DNA from 3 places in the Companilactobacillus sp. HBUAS59699 genome. Region 2 is predicted to be linked to each of the others. Evidence: predicted binding sites of a transcription regulator. Region 2 holds the regulator's gene; each other region holds the start of a gene.

Region 1 (4,641 bases), on a different contig from region 2:
GTACCTTCACGATATTGAATGGAAACTGGTCTAATCTTATTGTTAATAATATATTCATTGACTGTTTCTGCCTTGACTTCTGTGGAATTAGAAATAACCAACATTCCAAAGAGAATTGAGACTAAACTCAATAAACAGATTACTCCCCTATTTAATTTTGTACGCATGTATCATCATTCCCCCTAGTTTCTCTCGTATCAACTATAAACCCATTAAATGATACATAACACAAAAAAATAGTTACATTTTGGTTACAAAAAAAACAGGCATCTTTCGATGTCTGTTTTTTAAAATCATTACTTGTTGATATATGATTCAACAAGCTTCTTGTTATCTTCATTTGTGATTGATTCGTTAACTGCACGATCAGCTAATTCTTTAAGATCAGCTGTGCTCAACTTCTTCATCAAACTTCTTACACGAAGTACAGATGTAGCAGACATTGAGTATTCATCAAGACCCATACCAAGTAGTAATGGAACCATGATGTTATCACCAGCAGCTTCACCACACATACCGGCCCATTTGCCTTCTGCGTGAGCTGAGTCAATAACATGTTTAACTAATCTCAAGATTGAAGGGTTATATGGTTGGTATAGATATGAAACATGTTCGTTACCACGATCAGCAGCCATTGTGTATTGGATCAAATCATTTGTACCAATACTGAAGAAGTCAACTTCCTTAGCAAATTGGTCTGCTAGAACAGCAGCAGCAGGAACTTCCATCATCATTCCTAATTGAATGTGATCAGAAACTTCTACACCCTTTTCAACTAACTTAGCTTTTTCTTCTTCGAAGATCTTCTTAGCTGATCTGAATTCTGCCAATGTACCGATCATAGGGAACATGATACGTAATTGACCGAATGCTGAGGCACGTAACAAGGCTCTAAGTTGTGTTCTGAAGATTTCTTGTCTATCCAAACTGATACGAATAGCACGGTAACCTAAGAATGGGTTCATTTCTTCTGGAAGTGGTAGGTATGGCAAATGCTTGTCACCACCAATATCCATTGTACGAACAACAACTGGCTTACCTTTCATACCTTCAAGAACTTTCTTGTATGCTTCAAATTGATCATCTTCTGTTGGAAGTTCATCTGATTGCATATACAAGAATTCTGTACGGTAAAGTCCGATACCTTCAGCACCATTGGCAATAACGCCATCTAGGTCATCTGGTGTACCGATATTAGCGGCAATATCAAAGTGTTTGCCATCAGCAGTAACTGTGGCTTCATTCTTTAATTTTTCCCATTCTGCTTTTTGAGCAGCAAAGTCTTTTGCCATCTTGTCATATTTCTTGATATCTTCATCTGAAGGGTCGATAATAGCAGCACCGTTAAGTCCATCAAGGATTACGGTTTGACCATCTTTAACGTCTCCAGTGATTGTGTTAGTACCAACAACAGCTGGTAGTTCCAAAGAACGAGCCATGATAGCTGAGTGAGCAGTACGTCCACCGATATCAGTAACGAAACCTTTAACATACTTCTTATTTAATTGAGCAGTATCACTAGGTGTCAAATCATGAGCAACGATAATTACTTCATGATCGATTAGTGAAGGATTAGGTAATTCAACACCAAGTAAGTGTGCCATTACACGTTTTGTGACATCGCGTACATCGGCAGCACGTTCTTGCATGTAAGGATTGTCTGTCATTCCTTCAAAAATTGCGATAAAGTTCTTTGAAACATCGTCAAGTGCTTGTTCAGCATTAACGGTTTGATCTTTAATTTCTTGTTCGATTGCACCTGTGAATTCTGGATCAGCCAAAATCATTTTGTGTGCATCAAAAACTTGAGCTTCTTCCTCACCAAGTGATTCTTTAGCTACGTCTCTGATTTTTGTTAGTTCAGCATCTGATGTTGCGATTGCATCCTTTAGACGACTAACTTCAGCGTCAGCGTCAGAAATGCTCTTTTTATCGAAAGACAAATCTGGTTGAACTAAAAGGTATGCTTCAGCTGTAGCGATACCGTCACTAGCTGCAATCCCTTTGATAGTTTTAACCATTATTCAGCAAGACCTTCCTTTGTCATTGTGTCTGAAATAGCAACGATAGCTTCGGCAGCGTCATCACCATCGGCTGTGATTGTAACATCAGCACCTTGGCCAACACCTAGTGACATAACACCCATGATTGACTTAAGGTTAACTGACTTGCCATTGAATTCAATGTTGATATCTGAAGCAAACTTGCTAGCAGCTTGTACTAACATAGTAGCTGGACGTGCGTGGATTCCTGTTTCTGCAATAATGTGAAATTCTTTCTTTTCCATAATATAAATACCTCACCATATTTTTAAAATTATTGTAGTATTCTACAAATATTCACTAACTAATTTACCATTATATAGTTTCTTTCACAAGAGTTTTACATAAAAACCTCTCAATGAACCCTTTTATAATAAGCCATGCACCGCTTACATGCAAGCGATTTGAAAACGTATTACTTTTCTCGATAAATTTCTTAATAATTTACATGAGATTTTCAAGACTTAGCACTTGCATTATGCGAGTGCTAATTATATACTACCGTTGTATCCTGTATATGAGACAGAAAGGTGGGGTGTCAGTGCTTTGTCAAAATTGTCACAAAAATGAAGCAACAATTCATTTGTATACAAGTGTTAATGGTCAACGTACAGAAATAAACCTCTGTCAGAATTGCTATCAACAACTACGAAATCAAGCTAACGAAGGTATGAATAATATGGCAGAAAATCCATACGGTTTTTCAAGTTTTGAAGACTTGTTCAATGCCTTGAACAATGGTGGCGCACAAGCTGCTAATGGCATTGGTCAACAAGGTCCACAAACACAGACTGGTGGTAACGGTGGAAACAACCGTGGCCGCAATCGTGGAAATGGTGTGTTAGATCAATATGGTGTTGATTTAACAGAATTGGCTAAAAAAGGCCAAATCGACCCTGTTATCGGTCGTGATAAAGAAATTAACCGTGTAATTGAAATTTTAAATAGAAGAACAAAGAACAATCCCGTCTTAATCGGTGAAGCTGGTGTTGGTAAAACAGCTGTCGTCGAAGGTCTTGCACAAAAGATCGTTGATGGAGATGTTCCAGAAAAACTACAAAACAAACGTGTCGTTCGTCTAGACGTTGTGTCACTAGTTCAGGGAACTGGTGTCCGTGGTCAATTCGAACAACGTATGCAACAATTGATCCAAGAATTACAAAAGAGTAAGGAAATCATCCTATTTATAGATGAGATCCATGAAATCGTCGGTGCTGGTAACGCTGAAGGTGGAATGGACGCTGGTAACGTCTTGAAACCTGCCCTAGCCCGTGGTGATCTTCAATTAGTTGGTGCTACTACTTTGAATGAATACAGAACTATCGAAAAGGACTCAGCTCTAGAACGTCGTCTACAACCTGTTCAAGTTGATGAACCTTCAGTAGAAGAAACTGTTCAAATTCTAAAAGGTATCCAACCTAAGTACGAAGACTATCATCATGTAAAATATTCAAATGAAGCTATCAAGGCAGCTGCAGAATTATCTGCACGTTATATCCAAGATAGATTCTTGCCTGATAAGGCTATCGACTTGATCGATGAAGCTGGCTCTAAGAAGAACCTCCAAATCAATCACGTTGACATGGCTGACTTAGACAATAAGATCTCTGATGCTGAAGTTCAAAAGCAAGCCGCTCTACGTAATGAAGATTACGAAAAGGCTGCTTACTATCGTGATCAAGTAACTAAGTTCCAAGATATGAAGGACAGTGCCAAAGAAAAACCATCTGATGAGAGTGTTATCACCGAAAAGAACATTCAACAAATCGTTGAAGAAAAGACAAACATCCCTGTCGGTGAACTTCAATCAAACGAACAAGTTCAATTGAAGAACTTGGGACCCGACTTGAAGAGTCACGTTATTGGACAAGACGAAGCTGTCGATCAAGTTGCTAAAGCAATTCGTCGTAACAGAGTTGGATTCAATAAGTCTGGTCGTCCAATCGGTAGTTTCCTATTTGTTGGACCTACTGGTGTTGGTAAGACTGAACTTGCTAAACAATTAGCACGTGAGCTATTCGGTACTGAAGATTCAATGATTCGTTTCGATATGTCTGAGTACATGGAGAAACACAGTGTGTCTAAGCTTATCGGTTCACCTCCAGGGTATGTTGGTTACGAAGAAGCTGGTCAATTGACTGAACAAGTTCGTCGTAATCCATACAGTTTGATCCTATTAGATGAAATCGAAAAAGCTCATCCTGACGTAATGCACATGTTCTTACAGATTCTTGATGACGGACGTTTGACAGATTCTCAAGGACGTACAGTCAGCTTCAAAGATACGATCATTATCATGACTTCTAATGCCGGACAAGGTTTGCAAGAAGCAAATGTTGGTTTCGGTGCTGAAGCAAGTGGTCACACACATTCAATCATCAATCGTCTATCAGAATTCTTCAAACCTGAATTCTTGAACAGATTCGACGGTATCGTTGAATTCAATTCATTAACTAAGGCTAACTTGATGAAGATCGTCGACTTGATGCTTGATGATACTAACTCAATGATTGCCGATCAAGGCTTGAGTATTCACGTTACAAGAGATGCTAAGGAAAAGCTTGTTGATCTTGGCTTCAATCCTAAGATGGGTGCTCGT
Region 2 (4,641 bases):
AGCTTGTCTTTGTGAATCATTGAAGTATGCAGGAACTGTAATAACAGCATCTGTAACAGGTTCGCCAAGATAGTCTTCTGAGAACTTCTTGATGTGTTGCAAGATCATAGCTGAAATTTCTTGTGGAGTATATGACTTGCCAGCAACAGTAACTTTGTAACCTGCTTCACCCATATGTCTCTTGATTGATGAAACTGTATCAGGGTTAGTGATTGCTTGTCTCTTAGCAACTTCACCAACTTGAATTTCACCATCTTTAAAAGCTACAACTGAAGGAGTTGTTCTTGCACCTTCGGGGTTAGCAATAATCTTTGGTGAGCCACCTTCAAGTACGGCAACAGCTGAGTTAGTTGTACCTAAATCAATACCAATAACTTTTGACATAAATATAAACCTCTTTTGAATTTTAATATTATTTATTAACTAAATTATGAAGAACTATTGTGCTACAACGACCATTGCTGGACGAAGTACACGATCTTCTAGCTTGTAACCTTTTTGTAGAACTTGGACAACAGTATCTTTTTCATGATCTTTATCAGCTGGTACAGTTTGAACCGCTTGACTATCAGTTGGATCAAACTTCTTACCAGCATTGTCGATAATCGTTACATGATTATCAGTCAATGCCTTAACCATATGTTGTTGAACCATTTCGATACCCTTCTTTAGTTGCTTGCCAGCATCATCGCTGACTTCAACTGCCAAAGCTCTTTCTAAGTTATCAATAACTGGAAGAATTTCTGTAGCCAATTTTTGACCATCATATTTAAGGATTCCGGCAACTTCCTTCTTATGACGATTATTCATATTTTGAATTTCAGCTTGGCTTCTCAAAAACTTATCTTCTAGTTCTGAATTCTTAGCCTCAAGATCCTTGATTTTTGCATCCTTAGGATCGATTTTGGTTACTTTTTCAGCATCCTTCTTTGCATCCTTAGCAGTGTCTTTTGCTTTTGACTCTGTCTTAGATGCGGTCTTCGTCTGTTCACTAGAAGATTTAATATCTTCTTGCTTCTCTTTATCTGCCATTACTTCCTCCTAAATATCAAGAATCATCATACCGTGAATAATAATCGATCAAGCGCTTTGCCAGCTCTTGTCTAAATTCACCTAATAACCCAATTAATTGTGAATAATGCATTGTTGTAGGACCAAGCAAAGCAATTACCCCTTTACCATGATGACCAACATCATAGTTTGCAGTGATAATACTGTAGTTCTTCAATGCATCGGATCCTAACTCACTACCTAAACGAACTCTGATTCCATCATCAGTGTCGTTGGGATCAAGCAATTTCTTCAAATCTGTACTTTGATTAATAATTGAGAATAATGATTGAACTTCTGATAGATCTTCGTTATTCGCGTAATTTAACAAATTCAATTGACCATCAACGAAATACTTTTCCGATCCGGCTTTTTTGAACAGCTGATCTATCATATCGATCAATCCATCGTTTGAATACATATACTCAGATAAGATAGCTGGTATATCATTGTGAAGCATCTTTAAAACTCGTGGCAACGGTTGTCCAACCAACTTATCATTAACAACTCTTACGATTTTTTCGATTAACTCTGTATCAAAGTTTTCATCGATCGTATAAATATTACTCTCAACATTATTGTCGCTTGTGACGATGATCGCCATAATTTGACGCGAATTCAAAGGTACGATCCTAAATCCTGTTAGGAGGATCGAACTACTCTCTGGTCCCAATGTGATTGCTGTATAACTAGTTAGATGAGATAAGATTTTCGCCGATTGTTCAATGATGTCATCAATTTGATGATATGTTTGACCAAAATCCTCGTCGATTCTCTTTGCGATATCTTGTGGTACGGTAGTTGGTTGTACCAAATTATCGAGATAATAACGATATCCCATTGCGGAAGGAATACGACCGGAAGATAAATGAGTCTTCTCTAAGTAGCCTATTTCTTCTAGCACTGCCATTTCATTTCTGATCGTTGCTGAACTGACGTGAAATGGTAATGCATTCATCAATGTTTTTGAACCAACCGGCTGGCCGGTATCTGTGAAAATGCGCACGACTTCTTTCAAGATTGCATCTTGACGTTCCGATAACATTCTACCGTCCTCCTTTTAGCACTATTCATATTGGAGTGCTAACAATGTAAAATATAACAATCTATGCTTATAGTGTCAAGTGGTGAGACTCATAAAATTAAAAATTTGCACAAAGAAAAAAGCAGGTCACAAAAACCTGCTAATATTAATGTTTCTTAAAGTAATTCAGTGAATCTTCTTTATCCTTGTGAAGCTGTTTGACCAAACCATCAGCATCACTGAACTTAACTTCGCCACGAAGATAGTGTAACCATTCAACGCGGACGTCTTTTCCATAAATGTCTTCATCAAAATCAAAGATATTACATTCGATCGTCACACCGGTATCTTCCTTAAAAGTTACATTGTATCCAACTGATGTCATCGATGGATACCATTTGCCGTCAATCTCAATACGAGTCACGTACACACCGATAGAAGGCTTTAACTGTGATTTGCTAGTAACCACATTGGCCGTCGGATAACCAAGCGTACGGCCACGTTGTAAGCCATGTACGACGGTTCCTTGATTCTGGTAGGAATATCCTAGTAATTCGTTAGCATAATCAACTCTATCGTTTAATATTAACTTCTTAATAGTGCTAGAGCCGATCTTTTCATCATTTATCATTTGCTCAGGCACAGTTATAACTTCAAATCTACCTTTAGCAAAGCTAGGGAGAGTCTCCATATTGGCGATATCCTTTTTCCCATAAGTGTAATCAAAGCCGGCAACGATATACTTGGTTCTCATTTTGACCATATAATCGTCGACAAACTCCTGTGGTGGCAAACTAGCGAATTCTGAAGTGAATTCAACAAAGTATAAATAATCGACACCTAGTTCTTCAACTAACTCAGCTTTGCGTTCCATAGTGGAAATATATTTATAATTTTCTTCATGTTGATATATTTCTCGAGGTGAACGATCAAAAGTCAAAAGAACCGATTTTAGTCCTTTTTGACGTGCCAAATCTACCCCACGTTGAATCACTTTTTGATGGCCACGATGAACTCCGTCAAAAAATCCCATGATCAATACGATATCTGATCCTGGTATTTGATTATTCTTCAGCGGATGTGTAACATTCACGATCTCCATCAGTTCATCCCCTTAATCATTATTTAATAACATAGTTTCTGGAATCCACAATTGACGCTCATCATTGTATTTATAAATTGCTTTAGTTACATGATTGCGAGTAACACGCATCAGATTGGACTTGTCATAACCTGATAAATCCAAGAATCCGCCATGCAGTACACGGACCTCCCACTCCTCATCAGTCAATTCATGTGCCTGCATATCGGATAATACATCATCAGTGCTCCGCAAGAAATCATGATTTCCTTCTGACATCATACGCTCAATATCAGCCAATTTGTATGTTTCATCGATATTGAATCCAGCACTTTCTGTTCTCGTCAGCTTGGACATAAATGACGGTACGCCAAGTAAATCACCGTATTCGACGGCCAAGGTTCTAACGTAAGTACCTTTGGAACATTTAACGTGGAATCGTAATTTTTGTGTTCCTGTTTCCGAGTCAAACTCGGGTTCGTCCAACATATAAAAATCATAAATATGAATATGACGTTCTGGTCGCTCTACTTCTATCCCAGCTCGAGCATATTCGTATAATTTCTTTCCATTAACCCGAACAGCTGAGAACATTGGCGGAATTTGAGTCAAATCACCTATCATTTTTTGGAAGTTAGCATTCAATTCTTCCTTAGTAAAGGCTTGATCCAGCTTTACTTCCTTTACAGTCTCACCTTCACGGTCTTCAGTAGTTGTTGATCTGCCTAGAGTTATCTCACCTTCGTATTCTTTAGGTGAACCTGTTAAGCGATTTACTAACTTAGTTGCCTGGCCAACACAAATTGGTAATACTCCATCAACTAATGGATCTAGAGTACCTGTATGACCAATTTTTTTTGTGTGCAAAATTTTTCTTAATTTATAAACATAATCAGAACTTGTCATTCCAATTTCTTTATTTAGGGGAATTACTCCGTTCATTGCTATCTCCCGATTCGATAAAATTATTTACTTAAACATATCAATGACTATTTTACTAGTAATCTTATACAATAACATTCATTTTTTTAAGTTACTTACAAAAAAAAGACCCAACAATGTAAATTGTTGAATCTTTAATTCTATTTATTAGCTTCGTCTTGGTGCATTTTAGCGATCAAACGATCAATTTTTTCACCATATTGAATGGATTTATCTTGTTTGAATTCCAATTCCGGAATCTTGTACAGTGTCAGTCTTGGAGCTAACTCTTTACGAATTAATCCCTTGGCTTTATCCAATCCTGCTTGAGTATTCTCAATATCTGCATCTTTTTCAGACAAGATACTGTAATAAATAGTAGCGGATTGCAAGTCACCTGTCATTTCGACTCCAGTAACTGTTACGCCTTGTACACGAGGATCACGAACACGTTTTAATAGAATGTCATTTACTTCTTTTTGAATCTCTTGTTCTACACGACCGATTCGATGTTTTACCATATTATCATCTCCTATTTGACTGGAACTTCTTCCATCACATAGGC
Region 3 (4,641 bases), on a different contig from region 2:
AAAAAGTCGAGAAGGAACTCGACATTGAGATCATCAACCGTCACGATACTCCTCTGCAATTGACTGAGGCCGGTCGAATTTATTATCAATATTTGAACTCGATGGAAGTGGAACAAGATAACTTTCGGAAACGTATCTCACAATATGCTTCGACCGAACACACGATTATTAGAATAGGCGTGCTGTCTAGCCTAGGAACGTATTTATTACCATTATTCTTACCAACGTATCTTAAGTCCCATCCCAATGTGAAGATTGAATTACACGAAGCAATCCCCGATGTGAATGAAAAGAAGACTCTCAATGGTGATCTGGACTTCTTTATCGGTCAAAATCCAGAGACTATTTCTCCCAGACTAATCGTTCACGATCAAGGAAAGCATGGTTATTACGCCATTATCCCGGAATCGTCTAAGCTTTACCAACCGAAAGAAACCATCTTAAAACCAGATAGTATCTCTATCAAAGAACTGCTCAAAGAAAATTTGATATTAACAACTCACGGTTCAGCCATTAGGCGCCAGGTCGATTATTTAATTCACAAATTCAAGATCCAACCAAACGTCGTAATGGAGAGTAATAACATTTTTACTATCGTAGCATTAGCTATTAATAATCTCGGTGTCACATTTTTGCCAGAGAGTGTCCCTATTCCTAAGACTGATTCACCGATCAATATTTATAAGTTGCCACTGGATTTAATTTCTTTGAATTATTTCATTGCCCACCCAGCTGACAAAACTCTAAGTGCGGCTGAAACTGAACTGATAGATTCCTTTTTACACTACTTAAAATTTGATATTGAAGTAAAAGACGCTAGTCCGATGATAAGTTAATTATCATTGAACTAGCGTTATTTTTTGTCTTTAAGTCATTTCACTTTACAAGAGTCAAAAAAATAACCATTCCTACGTTGGTGTAGAAATGGTTATTTTGGTTTTGTTTTTAAGTTATTGTCTAAGTAACTTTTATAGTAGTTTGTTTAAGTTTTTGGAGCTTTGATACTTTGGAGCTGAATCGCGTTTGCGATGGACAACTCTCTACATCATGCCGCCCATACCACCGGCAGCTGGGTTAGCACCTGCGGCTGGTTGTGCGTCTTTTGGTTCTGGCTTGTCAGCAACAACTGCTTCTGTTGTCAAGATCAATGCGGCAACACTGGCAGCGTTTTGTAGAGCTGAACGTGAAACCTTAGTTGGGTCGATGATTCCGGCGTCAACCATGTTTTCCCACTTGTCAGTTGCTGCGTTGTAACCAACTTCTGGCTTTTGATCCTTCATGTGTTCAACGATAACTGATCCTTCAAGACCGGCATTTTCAGCAATTTGACGTACTGGTTCTTCAAGAGCTCTAACAACGATATTGATACCTGTTTGAACGTCGCCTTCACCCTTAACAGCCTTAACTGTATCGATGATGTTCAAGAATGCTGTACCACCACCAGCTACATAGCCTTCTTCAACGGCAGCACGTGTAGCATTAAGAGCATCTTCAATTCTGTACTTACGTTCCTTAAGTTCTGTTTCAGTAGCAGCACCGACTTTAACAACGGCAACACCACCTGATAACTTAGCCAAGCGTTCTTGTAACTTGTCACGGTCGAAGTCTGATGTTGTGTCAGCAATTTGTTTCTTGATTGTGTCAACACGTTCATCAATAGCTTCTTTTTGACCAGCACCTTCAACGATTGTTGTGCTGTCCTTTGTAACTGTAACCTTACCAGCTTGACCTAATTGATCCATAGTTGTGTCTTTTAGTTCTAGTCCAAGATCTGAAGTAATTACTGTACCACCAGTTAATGTAGCGATATCTTGTAATTGTTCCTTACGACGATCACCAAAGCCTGGAGCCTTAACAGCAACAACATTGAATGTTCCACGGATCTTGTTCAAAACAAGTGTTGGTAATGCTTCACCATCAATATCGTCAGCAACGATCAATAGTGACTTACCTTGTTGAACGATTTGTTGTAGTAATGGCAAAATATCTTGGATATTTGAGATCTTCTTATCTGTGATCAACAAGTATGGATTGTCTAAGTCAGCTTCCATCTTGTCATTATCTGTAACCATGTATTGTGAAATATATCCACGATCAAATTGCATACCTTCAACAACATCAAGTGTTGTATCGATACCCTTTGATTCCTCAATTGTGATAACACCATCGTTACCAACTTTTTCCATAGCGTCAGCGATCAACTTACCAGTTTCTTCACTAGCTGATGAAACTGAAGCAACTTGAGCAATATCTGACTTGCCAGCTACCTTGTGTGAAATCTTGTGTAGTTGGTCAACGGCTGCTTCTGTAGCCTTTTCGATACCTGTTCTGATACCAACAGGGTTAGCACCAGCAGTAACGTTCTTCATACCTTCTTTGATGATAGCTTGAGCCAAGACTGTGGCTGTAGTAGTACCATCACCGGCAATATCATTTGTCTTTGAAGCAACTTCAGAAACAAGCTTTGCACCCATGTTTTCGAAGTGGTCTTCTAATTCAATACTCTTAGCAATAGTTACACCATCATTTGTGATCTCTGGTGAACCATAGTTCTTTTCAAGAACAACATTTCTACCCTTTGGTCCGATAGTTGTTTTAACTGTGTCAGCTAATTTGTTAACACCGTCTAACATTTTTGAACGTGCATCTTCTGAAAACTTAATTTCTTTTGCCATACTTTCACACTCCAATAATTTTTTTGTAATTTAACTTCTCATTTTAAATTATTATTTTTCAACGATTGCCATGATATCTTTTTCGTGTAAGATTAAATAATCGGTATCATCAAACTTAACATTTGAGCCAGCATACTTATCAAAAAGTACCTTGTCGCCAACCTTAATGTGCATTGGTAATGTCTTTCCATCTTCTGTTATTGAGCCTTCACCAACAGCTACAACTTCAGCTGTTTGTGGCTTTTCTTTAGCGTTGTTAGCAAGAACAATGCCGCCTACTGTCTTCTCTTCTTCTTTATCGACTGTTACAATAACTCTGTCTCCAAGTGGTTTTAACAATTTGAATGCCTCCGATGATTAATATTTATTTTAATTTAGCACTCCAAGTTCTGTTGTGCTAATCACATGTTTTATATTAACATTTTATTGTGAACATGCAAGTATTTACCTTTAGAAAAAATAGGAGAAATTATGAAATATTCAACAAATCAATTTTTAACTCTGGCTACATATGTCGTTTTACTCTTCATCGGCTCACTGCTGTCAATGGTTCAGGTGACTGGGTCAGCGTATTTTATCATCATTACTTTGGCCGCAATTTTAGCGACTGGGATCATGATTTTTTTAACACAAAAAAGTACTCCAAACGAATTAGAAGAAAAAACTGATCTAAATCACAAATTACAATGGATCATCGTTGGTGCTGTCGGTGCTTTGATTTTGCAACTAGGATTAGGATTCATCGATCAGCAGATCTTTCACACTAGTACGACCTCAGCTAATACTTTACAGCTATTAACTTTGGTACACGCTTATCCATATTACTTCGCATACGTTTTGATCTGTGCTCCCATCATGGAGGAAATAATTTTTAGACGCGTCTTCTTTGCCAATTTGATCAAGCCCACTAATATCTACTGGGCAGCCGCAATCTCAGCTATTTTCTTTGCTTTGATGCATCAAGATACTAGATTCATTGTTTATGTGGCCATGGGACTATGGTTCTCATTTATTTATTACAAGTCAAAAAATATTTATGTCAGTGCTGGTAGTCACTTGGTTATGAATACATTAGTCGTCATGATCAGTATGAGATAAAAAAAGTTGAGATTTCCGCTTTGGAAGTCTCAACTTTTTTAATTACATACCACGTTTGTACGCGGCAACGTATTTTTTCCGTTTATCATCATCGAACTCATCTTCACTCTTAGCAATAATGATTGTTGCAAGTGAATTACCAACAACGTTAACAGCAGTACGGCCCATATCGACTAAACGGTCGATACCAGCGATAAATGTTAATCCTTGCATTGGTACACCGATGGTTGAAACAGTGGCTAACAAGACCACGAATGAAGCACCAGGGACACCAGCCATTCCTTTTGATGTCAACATTAGAACAACGATCAATGTGATCTGTTGTCCGATCGACAAGTTAATGTGATAAGCCTGTGCCAAGAATAGTGCGGCAAGTGATTGATAAATCGCTGAACCATCAAGGTTAAAAGTATAACCAGTTGGAATAACGAAGGAAACGATACCTTTACTTGCTCCGTATTTTTGCATTTTATCCATCATCTTTGGCAATGCAGCTTCTGAACTAGCTGTTGTAAAAGCTAAAACAAATTCGTTTTCAATGATTCTAAATAATTCAAAGAAATCAACATGGAACATTCTGCCGACAAAGTACATGATAACGAAGACGAAGAATGCCATAGTTGCATAGGCAATTATGATGAACAGTGCTAATGGCTTCAAAGAATCAAAGCCCATTTCAGCAACTGTAACACCGATCAAAGCACAGACACCAATTGGAGCTGTACGCATAACCCAGTTAGTTACCTTGAACATTACATTGGCAACAGCGTTCAATAAGTCAGTAATGATCTTACCTTCCTTACCGAGTGAGGCTGTTCCTAAACCAAATAATACTGAGAAGAAAATAACTGGAAGCATATCACCCTTA

Evidence for each region. Region 2 encodes HrcA, which represses chaperone genes, less so after heat shock. Its sites were predicted from a motif close to TTAGCACTCNNNNNNNNNGAGTGCTAA; they were not measured.
Region 1: U8519_RS09335 (ATP-dependent Clp protease ATP-binding subunit) is a predicted target of HrcA. The motif match lies at 2,507-2,533, and genes of this name have one in related genera.
Region 3: groES (co-chaperone GroES) is a predicted target of HrcA. The motif match lies at 3,050-3,076, and genes of this name have one in related genera.

The regions. Positions count from the first base shown of each region.
Region 1 covers NZ_JAYKTV010000004.1:191,555-196,195, forward strand. The annotation lists gene U8519_RS09320 (peptidoglycan recognition protein family protein) at 1-167, opposite strand, end outside; gene ptsP (phosphoenolpyruvate--protein phosphotransferase) at 297-2,021, opposite strand; gene U8519_RS09330 (phosphocarrier protein HPr) at 2,021-2,287, opposite strand; gene U8519_RS09335 (ATP-dependent Clp protease ATP-binding subunit) at 2,584-4,641, shown strand, end outside.
Region 2 covers NZ_JAYKTV010000001.1:249,139-253,779, reverse strand. The annotation lists gene dnaK (molecular chaperone DnaK) at 1-384, opposite strand, end outside; gene grpE (nucleotide exchange factor GrpE) at 439-1,032, opposite strand; gene hrcA (heat-inducible transcriptional repressor HrcA) at 1,049-2,095, opposite strand; gene ribF (riboflavin biosynthesis protein RibF) at 2,241-3,176, opposite strand; gene truB (tRNA pseudouridine(55) synthase TruB) at 3,189-4,097, opposite strand; gene rbfA (30S ribosome-binding factor RbfA) at 4,238-4,597, opposite strand; gene infB (translation initiation factor IF-2) at 4,609-4,641, opposite strand, start outside.
Region 3 covers NZ_JAYKTV010000002.1:47,831-52,471, forward strand. The annotation lists gene U8519_RS03810 (LysR family transcriptional regulator) at 1-836, shown strand, start outside; gene groL (chaperonin GroEL) at 1,041-2,675, opposite strand; gene groES (co-chaperone GroES) at 2,727-3,014, opposite strand; gene U8519_RS03825 (CPBP family intramembrane glutamic endopeptidase) at 3,147-3,773, shown strand; gene U8519_RS03830 (cation:dicarboxylate symporter family transporter) at 3,816-4,641, opposite strand, start outside.